One region of the Paenibacillus kyungheensis genome, then DNA from elsewhere that is predicted to be linked to it. Evidence: predicted binding sites of a transcription regulator. Region 1 holds the regulator's gene; each other region holds the start of a gene.
The links. Region 1 encodes LexA, which represses DNA repair genes until DNA is damaged. Its sites were predicted from a motif close to CGAACATATGTTCG; they were not measured.
Positions count from the first base shown of each region.

Region 2: the regulator LexA is predicted to act here: its motif matches at 1,371-1,384, upstream of PQ456_RS11720 (YolD-like family protein).
Region 3: the regulator LexA is predicted to act here: its motif matches at 1,842-1,855, upstream of PQ456_RS07910 (DNA polymerase IV).

Region 1 covers NZ_CP117416.1:3,043,343-3,046,633, forward strand. Annotated here, with positions in the region: gene PQ456_RS12955 (DUF896 domain-containing protein) at 1-20, opposite strand, end outside; gene yneA (cell division suppressor protein YneA) at 190-750, opposite strand; gene lexA (transcriptional repressor LexA) at 1,018-1,644, shown strand; gene PQ456_RS12970 (hypothetical protein) at 1,763-2,233, opposite strand; gene PQ456_RS12975 (hypothetical protein) at 2,508-2,744, opposite strand; gene PQ456_RS12980 (glycoside hydrolase family 127 protein) at 2,770-3,291, opposite strand, start outside.
Region 2 covers NZ_CP117416.1:2,752,185-2,755,475, reverse strand. Annotated here, with positions in the region: gene PQ456_RS11725 (glycoside hydrolase family 127 protein) at 1-1,280, shown strand, start outside; gene PQ456_RS11720 (YolD-like family protein) at 1,463-1,714, shown strand; gene PQ456_RS11715 (MarR family winged helix-turn-helix transcriptional regulator) at 1,803-2,234, shown strand; gene PQ456_RS11710 (YhgE/Pip domain-containing protein) at 2,333-3,291, shown strand, end outside.
Region 3 covers NZ_CP117416.1:1,795,867-1,799,157, forward strand. Annotated here, with positions in the region: gene PQ456_RS07890 (hypothetical protein) at 1-292, shown strand, start outside; gene PQ456_RS07895 (DUF6386 family protein) at 383-829, shown strand; gene PQ456_RS07900 (DUF6756 family protein) at 844-1,350, shown strand; gene PQ456_RS07905 (Imm26 family immunity protein) at 1,343-1,552, shown strand; gene PQ456_RS07910 (DNA polymerase IV) at 1,991-3,280, shown strand.

The DNA of each region.
Region 1 (3,291 bases):
ATGAGTGTATCGATATCCATAACTAACCTCCATGTAAGTAATCATCTTGTGACCATCACTAACTTTGACATGTAAAAAAAAGCTTGTCAAGATCAACAGATCTTAACAAACTTTCATCCCACTTAATGAATATATGTGCTTATCTAGTGATATCATTTATACCATAAATATATTTAGAGAACATGTAAATCAATCGTAAGGAATTACCAGAACATCGCCTGCTTGAATCTCACTTGTAGTTAATTGATTTTCACTACGAATCTCTGCTATATAGTCACGTGTATCTGTCTGGGCTGATTTGTATTCACTAGCGATACTCCATAAGCTATCCCCTGAATGAACAACAACTTTTTGTGCAGGGCCTTCTACTTTGTCTGCTACTACAAAGTTATGAATTACTCCACCGTATAATAATACACCTGCAAACACAAAACATACCATTAAACGTCCGCCGGATTTCCACTTCACTTTTTGGGCTGTGCTTTGAATAAGATGTAGCGTTTTTTGACGTAATGTTTTTTTGCCTTTAGGTTGAGCTGGTTTACGTATCTTTTGCACATTCGGCAAATATGTCCACTCATCCACCACTACATCTTTGTCCGCTCGTGTGGCATGAATAGCTGCTTGCTGTGATTGTTTCTCCGAATAACTTGTTGATGTATGATGTATATCTGATCCAGATGTATCAATCTGTTGTTCACCATCTTCAGATTGATTGTGGATGCTACGATATGTAGTATATTTTAACATTGTCATCACGCTCCAAACATTTGTTCTTGTTTTCTTAAATTCACTATAACACGAACATATGTTTTACTCAATAGTTTTTTACGAACCTTCGTTCGCGTTTTTTATTGCACCTTTTAGACTATAGATTATGCCTCTTATACGATGAATAGACTACAAAAAGTAATGAATAACAAAATAAATATACAAATTTTAGAACTTATGTTTGTACGAACGGTAGTTCTATGTTATAATTTTGCCAAACGTTACTAGCATTGGGGTTGATAAGGTATGTCAAAAGTTTCAAGTCGCCAACAGGCCATTTTGGAATTTATCCGAAATGAAGTCAAACTTAAAGGTTACCCGCCATCTGTACGTGAAATTGGTGAAGCTGTAGGTCTTGCTTCTAGTTCTACTGTACATGGTCATCTGGATCGTTTGGAGAAAAAAGGACTGATTCGACGCGACCCGACCAAACCTCGTGCCATCGAGTTGTTGGGTCAAGAAGAGTCTGAAAGTAATATTCTTTTCGCTCAAACGGTATCTCGTGTTCCTATTATTGGAAAAGTAACCGCCGGTGTTCCGATTACAGCTACAGAACATATTGAAGATTACTTCCCTCTACCACAGAATTTTACAGGTGAAGGACAAGTATTTATGCTTTCTGTAGTTGGAGACAGTATGATTGAAGCAGGAATCTATAATGGTGACTACGTAATTGTACGTCAACAACAGACCGCTGATAATGGCGATATTGTTGTAGCCATGACAGAAGACGACGAAGCAACTGTCAAAACGTTCTATAAAGAAAAAGATCATATTCGTCTACAACCAGAAAATCCAATGTATCAGCCACTTCGTCTGACACATGTTACGATTTTGGGTAAAGTTGTAGGATTGTTCCGTAACTTGCACTAAATCACTACTGTACGTTACAGTTCATAGAAGATAGAAAAAGACCGCTACTTTCTAGTAGCGGTCTTTTTTCTTATTTATATGAGAATAATTTAATTTATTTAGATTCAGCACAATGTAATTATTGTACATATCTCCACAATGCAGTTTTAATTACATGTTCGGCTTCTACTTCACTAAAAGCAACTTCAATCTCTTCTTTGCCTTGTAAAACTTTGTACATCCATACAGGATGCTCTGTTGGATTCAAGTACAATAATTCTACCGCAAGTTTAGGTTTTCCAGAATCATGAGAGCATTTGTATTTGAGATCAGCTTCTCCATAATAATGTTCACGTACATTTTTTTTAACTACAGTTATAGTAATGACAACGAGTGCAATTGTAATAACCAGTTGATTTTCATCTTTCTGAATACTGCAATCTTCTTTAAAATGTTTTTTGATCTCTTCTAAAATGGTAGAAAATTTCATCCATAAATTTTCACAATGTTCTAAAAAATGCTCATGAATTTTTAAAGAATATGAAAAAGCTTTTGCGTTCTCTGCTTTCTCTTCCTGTGCACGTATTACCGCAGATTCAATCCAACTCATAATTGCTACCTCCTTTAACTGTAATGACTGAACATATTGAGTACCCAAATTGCAACGTTTTTATCTAACCCTCTACTACTTATTGGATGCCTTTTGTACAAGCTGAATACGGTACTTTTGCTGATATGCTCTTAATTTTTTTATTTGATTTCTAATGTCACTCCTCTTAATTCATTATGTGATTTCTTCATCATAACCTAATAATAGGAAATTGATACCTTTTAATGCCAAATAATTACTAAATATCTTATATTTTTTTAATAGTAAGCTACATTTATCCAAACAGCTTTGTATCCATTAGTTTGGCAAGTAATGCTTTGAAATCTTTACTTTCTGCTTTTTCAGCCAATTGGGCTTCAAGTGTATTGAACTTTTCAGCTAGAAAATAAGCATTTAAAAATACACCTAGATGGTCTTTAGCCACTGCTTCGGCATTATCTTTATCTGATGAATAACTTGAAATGACAGTATACGCAAATTTCTCAGGATCTATTCTCATTTTTGATTTCATCAGGCACTCTCCTTTTCAGTGTTGATTATGTTTGGTTATGCCATACACGCATTTCACCAGATTGTCGGTTAGCCCAGCAATAATAAGGAATAAGTCGTAATGTTGTAGGAGCATACGTGGTAGCTGCTTGAGAAGCATATAATACATCTTCCCACTGAGAAGTAATGATTCTTTTACGTGCCTCTACATGGATCGTACCTATGCCTCCTAGCAACTGTGGATCAAATGTATATTGATAGGTCTGATCTTTATTTAACTGAATTAAATGCAAATGCTCTCCATTATCTACTTCTTCAGCGCAATAAATAAACGGGCCACGTCCTATAGCTACTTTGCCAATATCTGCTCTGACTAGCGGATGTGCGGTATATTGTTTGATCTCCATCGGTAAAACAAACTCGATCTTGTCATTAGACTGCCATACACGATCAATGTGTAGAAATCCGTTAATATTTTCCGCTTCTATATGCTCTCCATTGACTATCAATGAATAATCATCTGCCCAGTAAGGCAATCGGAGCGCCAATGTAAAAGCAGTTGGTTGTTC
Region 2 (3,291 bases), 290 kb from region 1:
TTCTAGAACAAGAATGGGAGCAACGGGATCGGATCAACTTTTTTGTAGGCAAAACAAATGATATCAATCTTCAATATAGTCAGGCACATGTTCCGGTACGAGAGCAAAAAGAAGCAGTAGGGCATGCTGTTCGCGCGGTCTATATGTACACAGCGATGGCTGATCTTGCTGGATTAACAGGAGATACTAGTCTTTATCAAGCATGTCAGACTTTATGGAATAACATGGTACACAAGCAAATGTACGTGACTGGAGGGATCGGTTCTACTCATCATGGTGAAGCATTCACAATCGATTACGATCTGCCTAATGATAGTGGATATTCGGAGACTTGTGCTGCGGTAGGAATTGTCTTTTTTGCACATCGGATGTTGCAGATTGAAGCCAAAGGTGAGTATGCTGATGTGTTAGAGCGCGCGCTTTATAATACAGTGATAGGCGGAATGGCACAGGATGGTAAACATTATTTCTATGTGAATCCATTGGAAGTATGGCCATCTGCTTGTCATCATAACCCAGGCAAGCATCATGTGAAGCCTGTTCGTCAGAAATGGTTTGGTTGCTCTTGCTGTCCTCCTAATATTGCACGTCTTGTAAGTTCATTAGGGCAATACATTTACAGCACCAATCAAGATACGATCTATACACATCTTTATATTGGTGGCGAAGCAGAGTTAACAGTTGGCGAGCAATCGGTTGTGATCCAGCAAGAAAGTGGATATCCATGGAATGGGGCGACAAGCTTTTCATTCCAATTGGAACAACCACAATCTTTTACATTGGCTTTACGTTTACCGGGATGGTGCAAAAAAGCTTCGCTAACGATCAACGGTGAGTCTATTGAATATCAATCGCTTGTACAGGATGGATATATCTATATTCAGCGAGAATGGTCGGTAGATGATCGTGTAGAGTGGAATATGAAGATGCATGTGCAAGTGATTCATAGCCATCCTAGATTGCGCGCTGCTTCTGGCAAAATCGCTTTACAACATGGGCCACTGGTCTACTGTCTGGAGCAAGCAGATAATGGAGAATTAATCTCTGCATTATCCATTGATCCAGCGCAATCATTAACGACGCGATTTGATGCTGAATTATTAGGTGGAGCTGTGGTGATCGAAGGTACAGCGACTCGTGAGCTGACCAGTGATTGGGATGACCATTTGTACCAAGACAGTCCTCCTACCATTCAAGAACAGCCTTTTACAGCGATTCCTTACTTTCTCTGGGCGAATCGTGGTGAAGGCGATATGGCTGTCTGGATTCGTAAAAACTAACCACATAACCCAAGAGGTACGATATATTAATGTCGTGCCTCTTTATTTTGCAGAAAATCAGATGAAAAAATGTCAAATTATCAAAAAAAGCGAACGTTTGTGCTTATTTTTTAGTGTAAACTATTGTATCGATATCAAGTTAAATGTAAAATAGAATAGAGAAGTGTAAAGGGGGGTTTATTTTGGCTAAAGCAAAGGTAGCAAAACGTCCAACACGGGATGAATTTGCACTAGAAGAAATTGGTAATCAACTTACTGAAGCCTATCAAGAGAAATCGGAAATTTTGCTGACAGTGTGGGGTGCAGAAGAACCTGTACGCGGTCAGATTGTAAATATGGATCCACGTACAGGTCGAGTACATGTACAATATGAAGAAGAAGTAAACAAAGTGAAATTTATGGATATCATGGGTGTGAACTATCCAAGAGATTAAATAAATACCTTTGACAAATCCTTCATAACCAGAATATACTAGCATAGTCGATAGTCGGCTATGCTAGTATTTTTTTAGGAGGATAATCATGCCATTTAATCAAGAGCAGAACCCGTTAGGTTTGTTATTATCTCGAACCTATTTATCCTATAAGAAAAAAGCATCTCATTTATTACTTGATTATGATATTACTCCAGAGCAATTTGGTGTACTTAATAATCTGGTCAGTCATGATGGTATCTCACAGAAAGCATTAGCAGAGTTAAATTCCAAAGACCAGACCAGTATCGGCAAAACATTGGATCGTCTGGAAAATAAAAAATTGCTCACACGCACGGTTGATCCTTCAGATCGCCGGGCAGTATTGCTACATTTAACAACAAAAGGGCACGAATTAATTCAGCAGACCAAGCCGATTATGCAAGAAGTGGATGATGAGATTAACGCATTGTTCACGCCGGAACAAACCAAGCAATTTATTGCGATGATCAATCAGACGTTTGAACATTTATCCCGCTGATTTTGTCAGCTGGATATTTTTTGACCTAATACATGCACAACCATTTATATCCTATGCATGTATTTAAAAAAAGAGAAAAGATAGTTGGAGGAAAACAAATGACTGTATTCAAAACGTTTAAAGATTTTTTAGGGATTACACAGACCAAAGTAGGGATTGTGTTTTCTATTTTTGTACCTTTGGTATTTTTATTATTTTGGATGACTGGATATCATGGAGCCACCGAACGAGTAGATCAACTGGTTGTTGGAATTGTTAATGAAGATGGACAACAAGGCGAACGTATCGCTCAAGCGATCACGACAGGTGTGCCTTATCAGACCCAATCTTATGATTCATTAACTACAGCACAGCAACAAATGGACAATGGTGATCTAACGATGATCATTTCGATTCCGGCTCATTTTACAGAAGATGTCGCATCGAACGGAACGACTCAAATGAATTATTATATCAATCAAGGTAATTCCGATATTGCCAAATCGATCGTTCAAAGTTCTGCTACGCAAATTTCCTCTACTATTGGAGAACATGCTTTTGCAGATGTTCATCAAGAAATCGTCACCACTAATATTGTCAAAACACATGATATTTCAAATTTTGCAATTTCGATGTTGCCGATGATTTTAGGTTTCGTCACATATGTTGGTGTAATGACCATGAATATCCAATTAAATATTGCATCTATGATGTTAAAGCGTGATCATAGTAAGTGGCAGATCTTTTGGGGCAGACAGATATTACTGCTTGTGATCTCTGTAGTCGCTTCATTCGTGATTACTACAGTAGCATCGCTATTTGCAGATACGGTTGCTTCGTTCTGGCAAATGTGGAGTTTTCATCTGTTGGTCTATATTTCTTGTATTGCTGTTACACAGATGGCATTCGCTTTATTCGGCAATGTCGCTCCATTATTCAATGTGGCGCTGATCCCGCTTCAGTTGATGACAGCCGGAAATATTATCCCTGCTGCTATGTTATCTCCTTTATATCGAAATATAGGATATTTTTTACCGGCTCCGAATGCTATACAGGGCTATTTAAGGTTAATTTATAG
Region 3 (3,291 bases), 1.2 Mb from region 1:
GCAAGCCAGGCAGTTAATCGAGCAGTTGAGCCAAGCTTTGGTTACGTTAGATCTGGGTGATATGGTGATTGAGCAGGTAGACGATGGATTGGTTATCACAGATCCTTCTTATACAGATTGGCCACATGTAGCACAGATTCAAGTGGAGCAGGCTGATCTAGCAATCGAATCTATAGCTGAAGGCGAAGTGTATATTTATTGTTTATTTCATCGCCATGATGCACCTGTACGGCGAATGATTGATACCATCCAAACAATTATTTCTACAGAAGATCAGTGGATTGAATTGTAAATGATCATAAGAGTACTGGAAGAGATGAGATTGTAATCAGGATCAGATGTGTACATGATGAAATGAGTATAATTAAGGAGGAACGATCCAATGCCTAACCAAATTAAAGTGATGACAGATACAGCAACACTTTGTATTTATGATCTGCAGGCACTCAAGCATCGATTGGAAGACACATCAGATTGGTGGTCTATTCCTGAAGATGAATTGTTAGAAGTGAATCTAGGGAATATTGCTTTTCTTAATGTAGGCGCAGATGGATTGTATACTATGCAACAGGTAGAAGAGATCGAACAACCCGTAGTTCAATTATGGATCAATGTTCCTTCGGGTCAATTATATGCAGGAGCAGCAGAAAATGTGACAGGGGGCGAGCTAGAACCAGAAGATGGGGACAGTGGACAATATATAACGGTTGAACCAGGCATATATCATTTGAAAATAGGACGAACACAGCAAAATATTGAATTTGCTGTGTTACGAACTGAACAGGCAATCGCTAACAATCAGTTTGAAGATTTGATTCGTATTGGATAAGGAGGTCAGTATATATGTCTGGTCAACATTATGCTAGTACAAGGGATGAAATAGAACGCCTCGTACAACACTATCGTATTCCAGCCCCTCGCTTTCACGAAGTAGGTAAAATGCAGTGGTCATCTATACTTTCAACAATCACACAAACGTTTATCACGTCTTCACATGCAGGAAGCGAATCTGCATTAATGCGAGGATACAATCATTTGCAAGAACCGCATGTAAGTTATCAGGTAGGAACAGAAGGGTACCGAGAGATTGCTAAACTGATTGATCGCACCGAACAAGTCTGGTTTCTCGCTCCTGAACGCTTTTATAGTGGTAAACAATATTGGGTGTATGAAGCTTATGTAGATGCGATTCAATGGATAATTGAACAAACAGGAACGACTGAATATTATATCGTCTCCAAAAAGCTACAATGGTTATTATGTGAGACTCATCATGAAGTCATCATCGGCACAGGTGAACCAATAAGTGGACGTATTCAGAAGCGCAAAAAGGAGCTAGACGATGTTTGAAAAAGCAAAATATAAAGCAGGCGATATTTTGGTCATTCCAATGAAAGACAATCGCTTGGGGATTTGTCAGGTTATTAGTGCTCTGTATGACCGATTTAAAAAGGTATTTTCATTTGGTGTACTCTGTATCCGAGAGGATCAAGTCTATCGCAGTGAGCAACATAACGACAGGTCGTCTGATGATTCCAGTGATCTGTATTAACAGTATAGATCGGGTATTCTTCTGCACAATCTGACAGACGTGTATCTCAGAATAGTAAGTCCTTTTCCCGACTTATCGCAAAAGAAGATGCATATTCAAATAACGATTTTGATCCGTCAGACGCCATTGCGACTTCTTGTAATACAACTTCAGCATCTAATATCTCATCGAACCAATTCCGCCAATTGTAATATTGCGTTAACCACGAATTAGCATGATCTCCAAGTAGAATAAAGATTTGAAATGATCCACATAACTCTCCATATCCCAATGTCTATTTCAATAAATCCGAACATTTGTACTTATTTTTGCGTCATATCATAGGCTAAATGAAACAGATACGATATAATAGAATCATACGATATCTATTGTAGGCGATTCGGCTGATAGAGCATAATCCATAGGGTAAAGACTGCACAGGCAAGGAGGATGATCAGCTTGAGGCACCATGCCAATTACTACCCTGCCAAAGGAAGAGTCATTTTGCATGTAGATATGAATGCTTTTTATTGTTCTGTTCATACAGCAGAAGAACCGGAAAAATATCAAGGCAAGCCCACAGCTGTCGCAGGTAGTGTTGAACTGCGCAAAGGAATTGTGGTTACTTCTTCTTACGAAGCGAGAAAGCGTGGCGTGAAAACAGGCATGTTGGTTAGAGAAGCATTGCAGAAATGTCCGAATCTGATCTTAATTTCGCCTGACTTTTATTTATACAAACAATACTCAATGGCATTCATGAATATTGCGTATAGTTACACACCGATGTTGCAAGCAACGTCAATTGATGAATGCTACTTGGATATCACAGGTTCAAGTCAATTTGGCACACCACCTCAGATTGCGGAACAGTTGCAACAACGGATCTGGGAAGAGTTACATTTACCTTGTTCGATAGGAATTGCGCCTAATAAATTACTAGCAAAAATGGCTTCAGATATGAAAAAACCTAAAGGTATTTCGATATTGCGTATACGAGATATGCCCAAGTTATTATGGGATAAGCCATGCGGACAATTGTTTGGAATCGGCGGGAAAACATCTGCCAAATTAGTAGATATGGGCATTCGCACGATAGGGCAACTTGCAGCAGCAGATGAAGCTAGATTAACAGCTAGATTTGGTGTAATGGGAAGCTGGCTCAAGCAAGCGGCAAATGGTATAGATCATTCGCCTGTAGAGATTGATCGGGAAGTCAGTAAGTCGATAGGGCATACTACAACATTGCCTGCTGATATTCAAGATCGTGACGATATTAGAAGAGTGATGCTTAATCTAAGCGATCAAGTATGTCGCCGATTGCGTCGTCAGAAATTAATCGCTCAGACGATTCAGATTACGATTCGCACACCTGATATGAAAACAATCACTCGCTCCAAGTCACTAGCTGTTCCTACAGAAACGGCGGATGAAGTGTATCGTGAAGCTTGTGCACTATATGATCGTCATTGGGAAGATCGTGCGCCTGTTCGATTATTAGGAGTGGCTCTTCAGAATTTGCAGCCCAAAGAAGAAGCTGCTTTGCAAATGGACTTGTTTGATTATAATCGTCAGCCAGTCAAAGAGCAGTTAAATGAAGTAATGGATAAGTTACGCGATAAATTTGGTGAAAGTGCGATACTAACAGCAGGTATGTTAGGCAATGATCCTTCAGTCCTGATTCGTAATCACAAAATTAGAGGTACTTCATTGCAAAAAGATGGTATGATTTTGCCGGGCATGGAAGAATAATCAGTAACTAA